Regions from separate parts of the Arthrobacter sp. Sr33 genome, predicted to be linked through region 3. Evidence: riboswitches for the same ligand, from Rfam matches in the RefSeq annotation. Region 3 holds a riboswitch; each other region holds the start of a gene.
What was found. Region 3 has a riboswitch for cyclic di-AMP ahead of ACX80T_RS03190 (LysM peptidoglycan-binding domain-containing protein). Riboswitches for the same ligand answer to the same signal wherever they lie in the genome.
Positions count from the first base shown of each region.

Region 1: linked by a shared signal. The riboswitch ahead of ACX80T_RS13660 (NlpC/P60 family protein) and the one ahead of ACX80T_RS03190 (LysM peptidoglycan-binding domain-containing protein) in region 3 are both predicted to bind cyclic di-AMP.
Region 2: linked by a shared signal. The riboswitch ahead of ACX80T_RS13030 (C40 family peptidase) and the one ahead of ACX80T_RS03190 (LysM peptidoglycan-binding domain-containing protein) in region 3 are both predicted to bind cyclic di-AMP.

Region 1 is NZ_JBTNDD010000010.1:98,841-104,120, reverse strand. It holds gene serC (phosphoserine transaminase) at 1-975, opposite strand, end outside; gene ACX80T_RS13670 (metal-dependent transcriptional regulator) at 1,224-1,931, shown strand; cyclic di-AMP (ydaO/yuaA leader) riboswitch at 2,070-2,243, shown strand; gene ACX80T_RS13665 (M23 family metallopeptidase) at 2,246-3,046, shown strand; cyclic di-AMP (ydaO/yuaA leader) riboswitch at 3,172-3,335, shown strand; gene ACX80T_RS13660 (NlpC/P60 family protein) at 3,341-4,174, shown strand; gene ACX80T_RS13655 (NlpC/P60 family protein) at 4,204-5,067, shown strand.
Region 2 is NZ_JBTNDD010000009.1:139,581-144,860, reverse strand. It holds gene ACX80T_RS13040 (BlaI/MecI/CopY family transcriptional regulator) at 26-391, shown strand; gene ACX80T_RS13035 (M56 family metallopeptidase) at 396-1,376, shown strand; gene ACX80T_RS13030 (C40 family peptidase) at 1,719-2,600, opposite strand; cyclic di-AMP (ydaO/yuaA leader) riboswitch at 2,604-2,820, opposite strand; gene ACX80T_RS13025 (metal-sensitive transcriptional regulator) at 3,123-3,530, shown strand; gene ACX80T_RS13020 (heavy-metal-associated domain-containing protein) at 3,764-4,087, opposite strand; gene ACX80T_RS13015 (SHOCT domain-containing protein) at 4,390-4,659, shown strand; gene ACX80T_RS13010 (multicopper oxidase family protein) at 4,670-5,280, shown strand, end outside.
Region 3 is NZ_JBTNDD010000002.1:56,302-61,581, forward strand. It holds gene ACX80T_RS03175 (hypothetical protein) at 1-463, opposite strand, end outside; gene ACX80T_RS03180 (cytochrome c biogenesis CcdA family protein) at 460-1,338, opposite strand; gene ACX80T_RS03185 (DsbA family protein) at 1,338-2,078, opposite strand; gene ACX80T_RS03190 (LysM peptidoglycan-binding domain-containing protein) at 2,240-3,139, opposite strand; cyclic di-AMP (ydaO/yuaA leader) riboswitch at 3,142-3,320, opposite strand; gene ACX80T_RS03195 (VIT1/CCC1 transporter family protein) at 3,463-4,191, opposite strand; gene ACX80T_RS03200 (universal stress protein) at 4,448-4,879, shown strand; gene ACX80T_RS03205 (isopenicillin N synthase family dioxygenase) at 5,052-5,280, shown strand, end outside.

The sequences.
Region 1 (5,280 bases), on a different contig from region 3:
GAGTGACGCAGCGTCAACGGAGTCGTCGAAGTCGATGGTCGTAATGACATTGGAGCGGTCCTCGGCGCGGGTGACGAAGGGGGTGGCGACGTCGGACGCTTCCGCCCACTGGTAGACCCGCCCCGCGGACTCCGCGGTGCGGGCCGCAGCGAACTCGAGACCGCCGCTCTGGTTCAACCATTCGACCTGGGCGTTGAGAGTCACCAGGGTGGCCAGGGACGGGGTGTTGTAGGTCTGGTTCAGTAAAGAGTTGTCGATGGCCGTCTGGAGGTTCAGGAAATCAGGGATCCAGCGGTCGGTCGCCGCGATCCGGGCTGCGCGCTCCAGCGCGGCCGGCGAGAACAGGCCAAGCCACAGGCCGCCGTCGGACGCGAAGTTTTTCTGGGGAGCGAAATAGTAGACGTCGGACCCACTGACATCCACGTCCAGGCCGCCGGCGGCCGACGTCGCGTCGATGAGGACCAAGGCATCCGGTGCGGCGCCGTCGACCCGGTGCACCGGTGCTGCCACACCGGTGGAGGTCTCGTTCTGCGGCCAGGCGTAGACGTCCACGCCTGTTTCCGCTTCAGGGGTGGGGCGCGTCCCCGGGGCCGAGGTGATCACCGAGGATGCCTGGAGGAAGGGCGCCTTGTTGGTGGCGGAAGCGAACTTCGCCCCGAATTCCCCGAACGACAGGTGCTGGGCCTTGTCCTGCACCAGCCCGAAGGATGCCACATCCCAGAACGCTGTTGACCCACCAACGCCCAGCACCACCTCGTAGCCGGCCGGCGCGTTGAACAGCTGGCTCAGGCCTTCCCGGACCGAACCGACAAGGTTGCGCACCGGCGCCTGACGGTGGGACGTGCCAAGCAGGGTCCGTCCGGCCTGCGCGAGGGCCTCCATCTGCTCGTCGCGCACCTTCGACGGGCCTGCTCCGAAACGCCCGTCGGCGGGAAGGAGGCCAGCGGGGATCAATTGGTCCGGGGAAATGCTCATGGTCTCTCCAAGGGGGTAAGCGTGCGACACAAGACGGGATACATTCTGCCGCACTACCCGCCCCTGGTGGCATTTGTGAACATGTCCCGACCGGGCACCCGGTTGCCGCTGATTGCCGCGGCCTCTGGTAAATGGGTTAACCTTGGTGAGCGTAGAACTTGTGTTCGGCGCTGGCGATATGTGCCGCGCTCCCACCGCGAAAGCTGCCCGCTGTTCCATCCCGCACCAGTGCCTAGGAGCTGAACCGCATGACGGACCTCATCGATACCACTGAGATGTATCTGCGGACCATCCTGGAACTGGAGGAGGAAAACATTGTTGCCCTCCGCGCCCGGATCGCTGAACGGCTCCGCCATTCCGGTCCCACCGTCTCCCAGACCATCGGCCGGATGGAGCGCGACGGGCTGGTGATTGTCTCGGGCGATCGCCACCTCGAATTCACTGACCTTGGCCGCCGTCGCGCCATCGGGGTGATGCGCAAGCACCGCCTCGCCGAACGTCTCCTCTCCGACGTGATTGGCCTGGATTGGGCTTATGTCCACGAAGAGGCCTGCCGCTGGGAGCACGTGATGAGCGAGCGGGTTGAACAGCGGTTGTACGAGCTGCTGGGGAAGCCCACCGAGTCTCCATACGGCAACCCTATTCCGGGGCTTGAGGCCCTGGGCGGCCCGCCAACCCAAGGCTTCACCGACGGTGTCCGCAGCCTCCTGTCGGTGATCGGCGCCAATCCTCAGGGGTCAGTGATTACCCTTATCCGGTTGGCCGAGCCCATTCAGGTGGACCCGGAACTGCTCTCCCAACTCGATGAGGGTGGGTTGCGGCCCGGAACGGTCATCGGCGTGCAGGCGGCCGGCGACTATGTGTCGGTCAGGGTCGAGGGTATCGAGGGCGCGCTGGAGCTCCCGCCGGAGGTCGCCGCACACGTGTTCGTGTCGGTCGCCGGGCCGGCTCTCTAACCCTCCACGGCACAATATTGCCGCAAGTTATCCACAGGAAAAGATAACGAACGTATCTCTTTTGCTTCTGGTCGTGGATGATGGAAAGCTGACGTTGATACATCAGCGTTATCCAAACCGCACGCCTAACCCTGTCAGCGGATTTGGATGCTGAGACCCGTGACAGGGGCGGAGGACCCATCAGACGGCGGCTGATAAGCCGCCTTGGGGTGAAGTCCGGACGCGGTGCTGCTTCGGCGGACCGGTCAGGGCCGAGTTTCTTCCCGAACTCGAATCCGACAGCTAACTTCGCAGGCATATACGAAAGGGACCCTTTGTCGAAGCACCATGCTTCGGGACGCCGCCGTGCCGGCGCCCCAGTACCTGCCGTGCGTCCTCGGGACGCGCAACGACTCGAACGACGACGACGAGCAACCCGGGTCAGGGGCGACTTTTCGCTCACCGGGATGAGCCAAAAATTCGCCATCGCCGCCGCCGCGTCCGGGCTGGTGCTGACCGTTACGCTACCCACCACCGCGGGGACGGCCCCGCAGGACGACAATGCGGCCGCCGTAGCCGTTGCGCCCACCGTGCAGGCGACTGTTGCGCCCCGGGAAATCAGCGTTCCCGACGCGGCGCTGGTCGACTTCAGCCGCACCGCATTGCAGAGCACCTTTGACGCAGACGCCAAGCTCAGCGAGATCATGACCGCTGCAGACTCAGCGGCTGTACCTGCAGCGGCCCGCGGCTCCCTGTCAGCTCCCATGGACAAGCTGATTGTCACGTCCCCGTTCGGTTACCGGGTCAGCCCGATTACCGGTTTGGGTGGGGAACTCCACTCAGGTCAGGACTTCAGCAGCTCGTGCGGCACTGAAGTGTTCGCGGCAGCGTCCGGCACTGTCACCTTTGCCAGCTGGCACCCCTATGGCGGTGGAAACCGCGTGGTCATCGATCACGGCAACGGGCTCGAATCCACGTACAACCATCTCTCGTCCAGCAGTGTCCAGGAGGGGCAGTCAGTGGACCGCGGTGAGGTTGTCGCCCAGAGCGGTAGTACCGGTGCATCCACCGGCTGCCACCTGCATTTTGAAGTGATGGTTGACGGTCAGGCCGTGGACCCCATGGGCTGGCTGTAACCAAGGACACACCGTTTCGTGACCGGAATGTGACATTGCGGTCAATCTCATGTACCGTCAATCTCGTGCCAAATTCTAATAGGTTTGGCACCCTCGAGCAGATCGCCTAGCTCTGCCACTGCCTGAGGTTCCGTTCGCACAATTCGCATGGCAGAGGCGGGGGAACCAATTAGTGGATTTCGCAAGAAATCCTTGGGGTTAAGTCGTCTGATTCCACTGGGAATCAGAGGGCCGGGTGACTCCCATCCGAATCCGACAGCTCACCTCGCAGGCAATTGGGAGAGGCAATCGAACGTGTCAACTAGCTCTTCTCTGGGCCGCCACAGGGCCGCCCGTACGCACACCAGCCCCCTGACAGCCATCTCAAGCGCCGTCTCCTCGAACGCTGGTTCCGTCGGCCGCCAGGCAGCAGTCATCGTCGCAGCGTCAGGGCTCGTCCTGACCGCCGGACTGCCAGCCCACGGGTTCGGTGAGTCCGAGCGTGTCGTTCAGCTCTCCACCCCCCTGATCTCGATTGCTGCTACGGCTGACGCCGTAAGCGCTCCCGCCACCGCCGAGATCACCTTCGAGCGTGCAGCCGTGTCGGCGACGCCCGCCGCCGTAGCTGCTCCAGTCGTCGAGGTGCAGGCCGACGTCATCGAGCCAATAACAGCCGCCGCTGAGCCGGTAGCCGAAATGGTGGCAGAGCCCGCCGTGCAGGAAGCAGCGCCAGTCGAGGCAGCGCCAGTTGAGGCGCCCGCAGCAGAAGCAGTAGTCGCACCAGCTGCGCCAGCCCAGACGCCCGCAGCCGAAAAGCCAGCCCCCAAGGCTGCCCCTTCCGGTAACATCGCCGCTGGTCTGGTCGGATCCGCCTACTCCCAGATCGGTGTCGGGCAGGACTGCACCGCCATGGTTGAGAAGGCACTTCGCTCCGTCGGCAAGTCCGTTGGCGACATTGCGCCTGGCGATTTCTTCGCCTTCGGATCAGTTGTTGGCTCTCCAGCGGCGGGCGACCTGGTAATCACCGCCGGCCACGTAGCCATCTACGTCGGAAACGGCCAAGTCATCAGCGGTGGCCTGAACGGCATGAACACCGACCTCCATTCCCTTTCCGACCTCCCCGGCGCTAGCTTCGTCCGCGTTAGCTAAGACCACACCGAACCCTGGAGAACGCAAAAATGACAACTCGCACAGCTATTGCACGTCACCGTGCCGATAAGCGCCACAACACCAACTTCTCGGCTCTGGCCAAAGCAGTAACCGAGAACGCTGGCGGCATGGGCCGTCAGGCAGCTGTAATCGCCGCAGCATCAGGCCTTGTCCTGACCGGTGGGGTATCGGCCAACGCTGCTGAGCTCTCCCTCGAATCAGCCGAACGGACCACCCTGACCTCCGCGCTGGAGATCCAGGCCGCTCCAGCCGCCGTCGAAGCTCCCGCAGACGCCGACATTGCGTTCAACCGCACCCCGGTCAAAGCCGTAGCAGCCCCAGCAGTCGTCGAAGCCCCAGCAGTCACTGTTCAGGCTGAGACCGTTGTGGAGATCGAAGAGGCTCCGGCCGTGGCCCCGGCCGCTGAGCCCGAAACCGTAGAGCCGGTTACCGTAACACCTGCAGTGAACGTCGAGCCGGAAGCGCCCGTCCGGACCACTCCAGCACAGGCCGCTCCGGCAGCCGAGGCCCCCGTCGCGCAGAAAGCCCCAGCCGCATCCTCAGGGAAGGCAGCAACAATCGCGGCCGCAGCACAGGCTCAGCTGGGAGTCACCCAGGACTGCACCCGTCTGGTGAGCAACGCCCTGGCAGCAGCAGGGATCAACTTCCACGGCTGGCCAGCCGGGTACCTGTCCCTCGGACGCACGGTCAGCGCCGGCGAAGCCATCCCAGGTGACCTCATCTACTACACAGATGGCGGAGCCGGAGTGGCCCACATCGCTGTGTACATCGGTGGCGGCCAGGCAGTCCACGGTGGGTTCAACGGCAACCAGACTGTGGTCGCTCCAGCCGACCTTGGTTCGGGCCCAGTCTTCATCCGCGTCGGCGGCTAGGAACACCCCGCATGACGACAAAAGACCCGGAGGAATTTCCTCCGGGTCTTTTTGTGCGTCTGGCAGCCGCCCGGACTGTCAAGGCGATCGGTCCGCGACGACACGCGTGGACCAGCTCCATCAAAATTAGCTAACCGAGCGTCAGCCGAACTACCCTTACTCAAAAGGAGTCAGGATTTCGGCCTGCGACCCCGGCGATAGGGGTAGAGGCCT
Region 2 (5,280 bases), on a different contig from region 3:
TCCACAATTTTAGCGAAGGACTTGCATGGCCACCCTCGGAGAACTCGAACGCACAGTGATGGATTTGCTGTGGGGCACCCCCGGGGCACTGACCGCGAACGCACTGCGCGACATGCTGGCGTTGGCGACGAAGGAAGCCGTGGGCAAGGAGCTCGCCGTCACGACAGTCCTGACTGTCCTCTCACGGCTGGAGAAGAAGGGGCTCGTGGAACGGGAGCGGGAAACCCGCCCGCACCGCTACCGTGCGATCACCAGCCGGGAGGAACACACCGCCGAGTTGATGCACGAAGTCCTCGTCACCGCCCCAGACCGGGAAGCAGTCCTGGCACGGTTCATCGGAAGCGTTTCCGACAGCGAGGCACAGGCTCTGCGCAAACTGCTCGGCAGCTGAACGGATGTTTTGGGCCGCCCATTTTTTGGCCGGGCTCGCCGTCGTCCTCGCCTGGCCTGCGCCGGTAGCCCTGTCTCGGGCAAAGTGGCCCACCCGTTCACCGTTTACGGCGATGATTCTGTGGCAGGCGATCGCCCTCGCGGGCGGACTGTCAATGATTGGCGCGATGCTGGTCTGGGGTCTCGACCCGCTCGGCGACAACCTGGTGGAAGCCCTTGGCCGCTTCGGCGACATGGCGTTTGCCAACCAGCCGGTCGACACGCTCGGCCTGGTCCACGTCTTCGCCCTGAGCGCCGCTGGGCTGCTCAGCGCCCACCTGATCTTTACCCTGCTGCTGACTTACGCCAAGATTCGTGGGCAGCGTAAGCGACACCGGGACATGCTGAACCTGCTCAGCTCCCCGGCAGCAAACCGGCCGGCAACGCTGGTGATCAACCATCCCACCCCTGTGGCCTATTGCCTTCCGGGTGGTGCCAGATCAGTGACCGTGCTCTCCGACGGGCTCCTCGACCTGCTGACCCCCGCCGAACTCGACGCCGTACTGGTGCACGAGCGGGCGCACCTCCACCAGCGACATCACCTACTCCTGTGGGCGTTTGCGGCCTGGCGCGCGGCCCTCCCGTGGCTGCCCACGTCACAACTGGCGCAGCGGGCTGTCAACGAGTTGATCGAGATGCTCGCCGACGACGAGGCTCTGAAGCAGGTTCGGGAGCCAGTCCTGGCCCGGGCGATCGCTATCGTCGCCTCCGGGTCGCTGCCCGACCAGCAGGGCGGTTTCGCCCACGGTGACTCGTTTGCGGTGACGGCGCTTGCTCCCGGCGCGACCCCTGACCAGGATGCTGGTGCCACCCTTAACCGGATTCACCGGCTACTCACTCCGCAGCCGCCCTTGTCGCTGCCCCAGCGGGCGGCCGCCCTCGGCGCCTCGGGACTGCTACTGGGGGCGCCGACGCTACTGCTGATTGCCCCCTGGGTGCTGGGTTAGCGCTGCCTGGCGCTGGTTTTATGAGCAATGCTCCCACTGATCGGGCACGGTCACTGGGATTGGCTAGATACTCTCAGTGACCGTCGGTGATCGTTGGGACACTTAGTCGCGGCATCCGGCGCGGCTGGTACAGGAACTGTGGAAATAATCCGCGCCCCAAAGTGGGGGGGTAGCTCGGCGAGCTAATGAGTTGGCTCGTGGCAGGTGCCATGACGAGTAGTCATGGGAGCGGATCGTGTGGCACTATCTGCTTTCCGGAGATACGAAAGTGGCAGGTGCCCTCCGTCCAGGACACCCGCCACTTTCAGTTCAGTTCACAAAGAAACTCCGTGAGTCAGGGTATTAGCCGTTGACTCGTACGAAGTATGAACCGCCGAGGTCGGATAGTGGGTGCTCGATGGTGAGGTTTGATCCGTTCATGCCGCTGCTGATGACCTTGCCGTTGCCGACGTAGATGGCAATGTGGCCGGGGCGGACGACGAGATCGCCGGGCGCGGGGCTGGAGACCCGGGTTCCGTACTGGTCGAACTGCAGGGGTCCAAGGTCGCCGACGTTCAGGCCGATGGAGCGCAGAGCGCGTTCGACGAGGATGGTGCAGTCCTGGATGGAACCGAGCTGCCCATAGGCCGAGGCGACCAGTGCTGCGCCAACTCCGCTGGCCGGAGCTGCCTTGGCTGCGGGTGCGATCGGGGTGATGGCACCGGAGGCCAGTGTCATCATTGCTGGTGCCGCATCGGCAGCGGGTGCGGCTGGTGCTGCAACTACTGCCGGTGCGGCGGGTGCTGGTGCAGGTGTTGAGTAGAACGCCTGGCTTGCAGTTGCTGCTGGAACGGCGGCTGCGCTGACGGCTGCGCCGCCGGTGAGCTGGATCTGCTGACCTGGGTAGATGATTGAAGCGTAGGACAGGCCGTTTTGCGCCAACAGGGTGTCGAGGTTAATACCGTGCAATGCGGCGATCGCTCCCAGCGTGTCTCCGGATGCGACAGTGTGGACTCCTGTTGCGGGTGCTGAGACTGCCGGAGCGGTGGTGGCTGCGCCCTGGGTGTAGGTTCCTGCGTGGGCGGTCGCTCCGACGGAGAAGACGAGGCTGCCGGTCGCGACGGCGATGATGGCTGGCTTGCCCAGTGCTACGGCCTTGGTCCTGGCCGACTGGGTCAGACCCTCGAGGGCGATGGAGTGGGTGGTGGCGGCGCGGTGGCGTGCCGAAATGGACTGACGTGACATGATTGTTTGCCTCTCCCATGCCTGCGGGGTGAGCTGTCGGGTTCGGATGGGAGTCACCCGGCCGTCCTCTACCTATGGGCTACGCCTGCCATCGCGAACGATGCTGCAGGTCTAGCACTGGATAGTCAGATCGACTTAACCCCGAGGGTCACCGCGTGCGGTGGCCCGGTGGAAACGTGGTTCCCCCGTCCCTGCCATCTGGATTGTGCGAACGGGTCCCGGTGCAGCGGCAGGGCTCGGCATTCTGCGCGGGAATGTGATCTCGGCGGGGTGCCGGGATCACTCGAATGAGAATACCCCACCGTGGTATCGAAGTCACGTTAGGGTAACGGGATTTTCAAGGATCACCGCACCCGCGGGCCGCCGACCCTCCAGGGAACCTATTTCATCTATCGAGCGTTCACGGCGGGGTGGATCGTCGATGATACTTATAAAGGCCGCGCAGAGCGCATGGTCGAGGACGTACCAACGGCCTCATCTGGGTCCGACCAGAACAGGTCGGAGCATTGAAAGGATAGCGCCGTGAACGCCGGAGCCGGACCTCGGAACAGTACCGATGACACCCCTGGGGCAGCTGCCACGGAAGTCCCCGCGCCGGAGTCCACCGTCGCGGATCAGCCGGTTACCGCCGGTGCGGTGCACGGTTATTCCCCGGACAAGGCGGCCTATTTGCGGCGTCTGAAGCGCATTGAAGGACAGGTCCGTGGGATAGCACGGATGGTCGACGAAGATCAGTACTGCATCGACATTCTCACCCAGGTCGCGGCGGTCAACAGTGCCATGCACGCCGTGAGTTTGGGCCTGCTGCAAAACCACTTGCAACACTGCGTCGTCACCGCAGCCCAAGAAGCCAAAACCACTGGGTCCTCCGAAGCCGTCGACGCGAAGGTCAAGGAAGCAACACAGGCAATCAGCAGACTACTGCGCTGAGCCTTCCGTCGGCGCATATGCGCTCCCAGGCTTCATCAGGTTGGCGTGAGTGGCTTCAATTGGTTAGCCCGGCCGGATGAGCTTCGGGAACGGCCACGAAGACGGTTTCAATTCCCGCGTCGGTGACTTTATCTGCCGCATCGGGCAGAAGCACACCCGAGGGTGTTCATCCGTACCCAGAATCGGTGAGATCCACCTCGCGCCCGGGAAATCCGGCCGGACCAGGGAAAAAGTCAGGCGCTCAAAAGCTGGTACCCGGCCTGCTCGACCGCCGAGCGTACTGCTGCTGAGGGAACCGCCTCGTTACTGTAAACGGTGACCGTGGAGGTCCCGCCGGACACGAGATCAATCTGGGCGTCGGTGACGTCATCAATCCCGCCGACTGCAGAGCTAACCCGGGACGCGCACGACCCACAGGTCAGGCCAGCGACACCGAAACTGGCGCTGATGCTGCCAGCCTGGGGAACCGTTTTGGCTTTGCTGTCCTGGGGGGCGCAGCAGGCACATCCGGAAGATGATGTGTCGGTCAGGGTCAGTTCGGAAGAAGTGCCGCACATGAGGGTCTCCAAAAAGTGAGGAATGGTTGTTCGAGAATCAGCGGGTGTAGCCATCCGGGTCATTCACGTTGGCTACAGCTGCTTGAGGGACCTTCTGGGAGTAAGCGGCCCCCTTAGGGCCGGACTTCCCACTTGGGTACTCATAAGGTATACCCCCTAGGGGTATATGTCAAGGGTTGATCCGGGTACCCGGATCCCGCAGCGACTGAAGTCACCCTGGGACCGATTGGGACCTAAGACTCTACTTTTGGGCCGACGCTAGGCGGAGACTGGAAATCATCTCGAGGTGAAAGGTATCCGGCATGATGTGGGGTTATGGGCAGGGATCAGCGTGGATGTGGCTTTGGGGCGTCCTCCTGATCATCGGGATTGTGCTGTTGGTACTGCTCGCAGTCAGGGTCCTTGGCAACGGAGGCCGTGTCGGATACGCGTCACGGGATGCCTCAGGGGTGGGCGGCCCGCCCCACGGCCGGAGCACCGCCCACCAGATCCTGGACGAGCGCTTCGCGAAGGGAGAACTCACCGCCGAAGAGTACCGCGAACAGCTCGAAGTTCTCGGTGAGGGCCCGTAGCAAACCCCCCATCAGCCGCCGCCAAGCGCTGCTACTGGGGGGACTCGGCATCGCGGGGACGGCGACTGGAGGTGCAGGCCTGATCTGGACTCTAACAACGCGGGAGCCACCCGTCACGGGAAGCGAACTAATCCAACCTCCAGTGTTACGAAGCAACAACGGTCAGCTACAGGTACGGCTGGAAGCCGCACCGGGACAAATATTGCTGGCCGGCCGACAGGCCGCAGCCCTCGGTTACAACGGGGGTATCCCCGGCCCGACACTCCGCGTACAAGCTGGCGATGTCCTCAAGATCAGACTCGTCAACAACCTGGACCAGCCCACCAACCTGCACGTTCACGGGCTTCACGTCTCTCCCGAAGACAATGGGGACAATGTCTTCATCTCAGTCGACCCCGGCAACACCTTCAACTACGAATACAAACTCCCAGAGGATCATCCACCTGGCGTGTACTGGTACCACCCACACCACCACGGCATGGTCGCCGATCAGATCTTCGCCGGGCTCTTTGGAGCAATCATCGTTGAGGATGTGGAACCCATCGAGGTGAGTACGGAACGGGTACTGGTCATTTCGGACACCACCCTGGACAGACTGGGAAACATCGTCGCAGTCCCGGC
Region 3 (5,280 bases):
CGTACGTGGCGCGCCGGTAGAAGGCCCAGGAGAGTAGGCCGATAGCGAGAACCGCGAGGAGGGGTTGAATGGGCTCGAAGTACTGCATCGCTCCCGAGGTTCCCAGAGCGAGCAAGACGATCTTGTTGCACACCGGGCAGCCGACGGCAAAAAAGGTCACGATCGCCCCCGCGATGCCCGAACGGGTCCGCGGAGATTCCTCGATCCGATCCTGAGCGATATAGGTACCGAGGACCAGGCCGCTTAGCGCCGACGAGATGATCAGTGCTGGCACCGACCACCAGGTGGGGGGAACTTCACGGCTGAAAAATGGCGTGTCGATGAGATCGGTCGGAATGGCTACGAGCAGGAAGGTCGCCACCGCACCGAATAGCACGGCGATCCACCGGCGTAAGGGCCACTGAAGAAGAGCGTTGAGCAGAGTGGGTCGCTGAGTCGTGGGGTTCTCGGTGCGGGGAGTCATGGAGCTTCCTTTGACACTTGATCCGAAGACGCTCCTGGTGATGCGGGGTCATTCGGGGGTGCCGATGACCTGTGGCTGCGCCGGCGTAAGTAGAGGGCGCCGGTTGCGGTGAGGAGCATGAGAATTGACAGCATGACAGCTACGTCGGGGATTGAGTCCGCGAAGGTACGTACCGCGTTCTCGAGGGCGAACTGGTCAGTAACGGAAAGGATCCCACCCAGACTCGCTGTTCCGTCTGTGGCGATGAGGAAGATTCCGATGCCGATTGAAAGGGAGCCAGAGATCACCATAATCCAGGTGTTGGACCACCGTCCGATGGTTACAGGGCGGGGACGAAGCCACCGACGTCCGGAAACGCCGAGGCGGTCCCACAGTGCCGCGAGGAAGAACAGTGGGACTGCCATTCCCAGTGCATAGATGGCGAGCAGAATTCCGCCGTAGACGGCGTTGCTGCCAGCTGCGGCGACGGTAAGAATTGACCCAAGGATAGGTCCGGTACAGGCTCCTGCGACCCCGTACGCCAATCCGAGGACGAAGACGGAACCGCCGGAACCGCCAGTCGCGGACCGGGTACGGATGAATGCCGGTAGGCGGACACCGAGGATCTGAATGAGACCCAAAACGATCATAAGGGCGGCTGCGAGCCCGATGAGAATGTGTCGGTCAGTGGTGACGAGAGACCCCAGGGTGCCAGCGAAGACCCCCAGGGGTACGAGGGTGCACAACAATCCTGCGTAGAAGAGCAAGGTCCGGCCGACCAGTTGCCGTTTTGTGCTGAAGGCATACGCGAAGAATGCTGGCAGCAACAATGCTGAGCACGGACTGAGGAGGGTGAGGAGACCACCGAGGAACGCCCCGCTGTATCCGATTAGCATTACTGGGGACTGGTTTCTGCCAACACAGTCTCAATGGCTTGTTCAAATACTTCTACTGGTTGGGCGCCCGAGATGGGGATGTCGTTCACCAGAAACAAGGGTGTTCCGGTAGCTCCCAGGGCTGCGGCTTCCTCAGCGTCGGTTTGAACAGCCTGATTGAGCTCCTCTGAGTCCAGATCCGCTGTGAACGCCGTGATGTCGGCTACCCCAACTTCTTCTGCGATGCGGATCAGCTCCTCGCGCGGGAGGCTGATATGTCCGCGGTCGGGGGCCGCAGCGAAGACGGCTTTATTGAACTCCCAGAACCTATCCTGTTCCCCTGCTGCCCGGCCCGCAACTGCAGCATCAAGAGACTCAGCCCCGAAAACAGGTAAATCTCGCCACTCAATCCTTAGTTCTCCGCTAGCTACATACTGCTCGACCAACGCCGGCAATGTCTCGCGCGAGAAAACCCCGCAGAACGGGCATCTATAATCGGCGTATTCGACTAGAACAACGGGGGCGTCGACCTCACCCATTGCTAACGGGTCGTCGGCGATGCGCCGGGATAAATCGAACTTTTCTTCCTCCCGGCCGCCGGATTCCTCTGCGACGTCTGTTCCTGATCCATCTGAAGCGGGTGAGGAGGCTCGCTGGGAAGCGATCAAACCAATAATCAGGATGAGCGCGGCGACAAGCAGGGCAGCGATGAGGGTGGCCGATCGAACACCCGCGGTTCGTTGATCAGATTCTTGTGGCATTCATTACTCCTGGCATCGTGCGCCCCCTGGGAAGGCACAAGGGGAGGGAAAAGGGGGATTCACCCGGACACCAGATCCCTGTTTGTCGGATCTGGTGTCCGGGCGCGTCCGAGAAACACCGCTGTCAGCGAGGTCAGAGCCCCGCCAGCGAGGTTGGATAACTAGATGTTGACCCGGTAATAGACAGGACCGGAACCCACATTGACGGATTCCTCAACGGTCTGGTTACCGTTCCAGCCGCTGTGGATGGCTCGTCCGTCGCCGAGGTAGACGGCGTTGTGTGAAAAGCCCATCCCGCCGTCGGCGTAGTAGACGAAGTCGCCGGGCTGGGGATCTGATACCGGAGTAGCGAAGGCCATCAAGGACTCAGGGGACTCGTCTCCCACCCCCATCACCCCGGCGGCTCGCAATGCCCCTTCGCCCAGGACGGTGCAGTCCTGAATAGCGCCCAACTGCGTGTTGGCGAAGGCAAGAATACGGCTGTTGGCAGTACCGCTCTGGGGAGCGTCCGAGGAATCCCAGATATTTCCTGACTCGCTGCTCACCCGGTTACTCAGGGGACTGATCGATGCACTTTGTGTACTCACGCTAAAGTCGGAAACCGCTGATGACGAGGCTGCGGAGCCAGAGGCAACCGGTGCAGCAGTCACGGCATTCGACTCCTCGGACAGCACGATGGTGTTTCCCGGGTAGATGATTGACGCGACGGTGAGCTGGTTTAGGCTCAGCAGCTTGTGCAACGCCACACCTGTCTGAACGCTGATAGCGCCCAGCGAATCACCTGACTTCACGGTGTACGCAGTGCCTTGATTGGTGGGGCTCCCCTCCACTTCGACTGGTGAAGCAGCCGATGAGAACGATGAAACGGTGTGATCCTGCGCCGGGTGGGCGATCGCCGAAGCGTGGGCGGGGCTTGCTCCCGCCGCAAGCATTCCGGAAGCAACCACAAGCGCGGCGATCTTGGGTCCCCCCTGAGGCAGGACGGCTTGCCTGCTGAGGAGAAGAATCGAACGGCTTTTCGTATCGGCGCGATGTCGGGCGCGCACAGTATTTGATGACATGGATAATCTCTCCCTATACCTACGAGGTGAGCTGTCGGATTCGGATGGGAGACACCCGGCCGCACGAGGACAAACGCCCCGCCCGGCTTCACCCCAAGGGTTCCTAAAGAACCCACCTATGGTTTCCCCGCCCCAGCCTTCCTATCTAAAGGACCAAGGCCTTTGGCTGGGTTCGGTAAAAGGCCTCGATAAGCCCCACCTTCAGTGGGGCACTGTATTAAACCTACTCGGAAAAACGAAATGTACAAACATTTACACTGACGGCGCCTCCCTGGTTGGCAACCTCAATGAAGAGAGAGCGATTCCCAGGCATCAGTGGAGCGTCAGACCACTCCCGTGGTGCCCAGGAGTGACCCGATAAGGAAAGTGGCTGCCAATGCCAGCGCGCCGCCAAGAACGATCCTTACGGTCGGGCGCGTCGCCGGGTTGCCGCCAATCCGTGCGCTGCCGTAGCCGGTTACGGCGAGGGCAATCAGGACTGCGACGAAGGTCGCGAGGACACGAGTTTCCTCTGGAAACAGAAGAATCGTCAGCAGGGGCAGGATCGCGCCAAGGGTGAAGGCCAGCGCAGATGCGGCCGCAGCAGCTAGCGGGCTCGCCACGGCGTCCTCGCGCAATCCGAGTTCAGCTTCGAGATGGGCCCCCAGGGCATCGTGTTTGGTGAGTTCCACTGCCACCTGATGGGCTGTGTCCTGGCTAAGCCCCTTCGATTCGTAGATTCCGGCCAGCTCCGCAAGTTCCGCTTCAGGCTCGGTTTCAAGCTCAAGGCGTTCCTTGGCGATGAGGGCCTGCTGGCTGTCTTTCTGACTACTCACGGACACATACTCTCCGAGGGCCATGGATATCGCACCGCCGACAAGACCGGCAATGCCAGCGGCAAGAATCACGGGGGTTGCCGTTGTCGCTCCCGCAACTCCGACGACGAGGGCAGCGACCGAGACAATCCCATCATTGGCTCCAAGCACACCCGCTCGAAGCCAATTGAGCCTGCCATGGATGGTGTTGTCATGGGGTTCGTCACTATGCGTGCCTGGTACGGGATAACTAGTCATGCCCGTAATGTAGGCCCCCACGAGCCAGTACACCAGTAAGGATCGGCTCTCCTGTCGGGATTCCGATTCGGGTGACCTCGACGGAATTCGCTCTGCTCCACTGCGGCGCTGAAAGGGGCTTGCAATAGTCACCGAGCCGGCCGTTTTGATCCGGGCGTCGGCGAAGAGGCATGGGATTCTTTGACCGAGTAAGGTAAGCGAACCAAGTAGGCACCACATACCGCAATTGCGGTTCGAAGTTCGAGGAGGAAACGTCATGACCGGAAGTGTGATTGTTGGTGTGGATGGAAGCGAGACCGCGTACAAGGCAGCATCGCGCGCCGCGACTCTTGCCGAAGGCCTCGATGCAGAACTTGTGGTGGTCAGCGCGCACATTACGGGTAACACGGAAGTTGTCCATATCGGCAACGACACTTGGATACTGGATGATGCAGAGCAGGCTCTCAAGTTGGCCGAGCAAGTTACAGTGAAACTGCGCGAGCAACACCCTTCCGTGAAGGTGCGCCCCGCTGCGGGGCGGGGCAAGCCGCAGGATGTCCTCATCGAGGAAGCCGAGCGTGTCGGTGCCCAATTGCTGGTGGTAGGCAACGTGGGAATGAAGGGGCTTCGACGGGTTCTGGGAAGCGTTGCGTGGAGTGTCGTACATAACGCACCCTGTGACGTGCTCGTCGTGAAGACCGCCTCCTGATTTCACTGCAGCTCCCAAGCTGCGGCTTGGGCTGAAGCGAGGACTGCGCAGGGCCACAAAGTCAGATCGACATACTTCGCAACGGGATCGTTCGTCTCTTCGGCTTGAGTCGTAACATTGAAGCGGATACGGACTTCGGTTTCCGAAACGCGTTGTAAAGGACTATAAGAACTTGTCACTCGAATCACTGCCCGTCCTGGATTACTCTCAGCTGAACGCAGGCCCCGAGGAGGCATCGGACTTCCGGGACGAATTGCGCAATGCGATGCACGAGGTCGGATTCCTATACCTGGCAGGTCATGGCATCCCGCAGGAGCTCACTGACGCCATGCTCGCTACCTCCAGACGCTTCTTCGACTTGTCGGAGGAGCAAAAACTCGAGCTGGAGAACGTTCATAGCC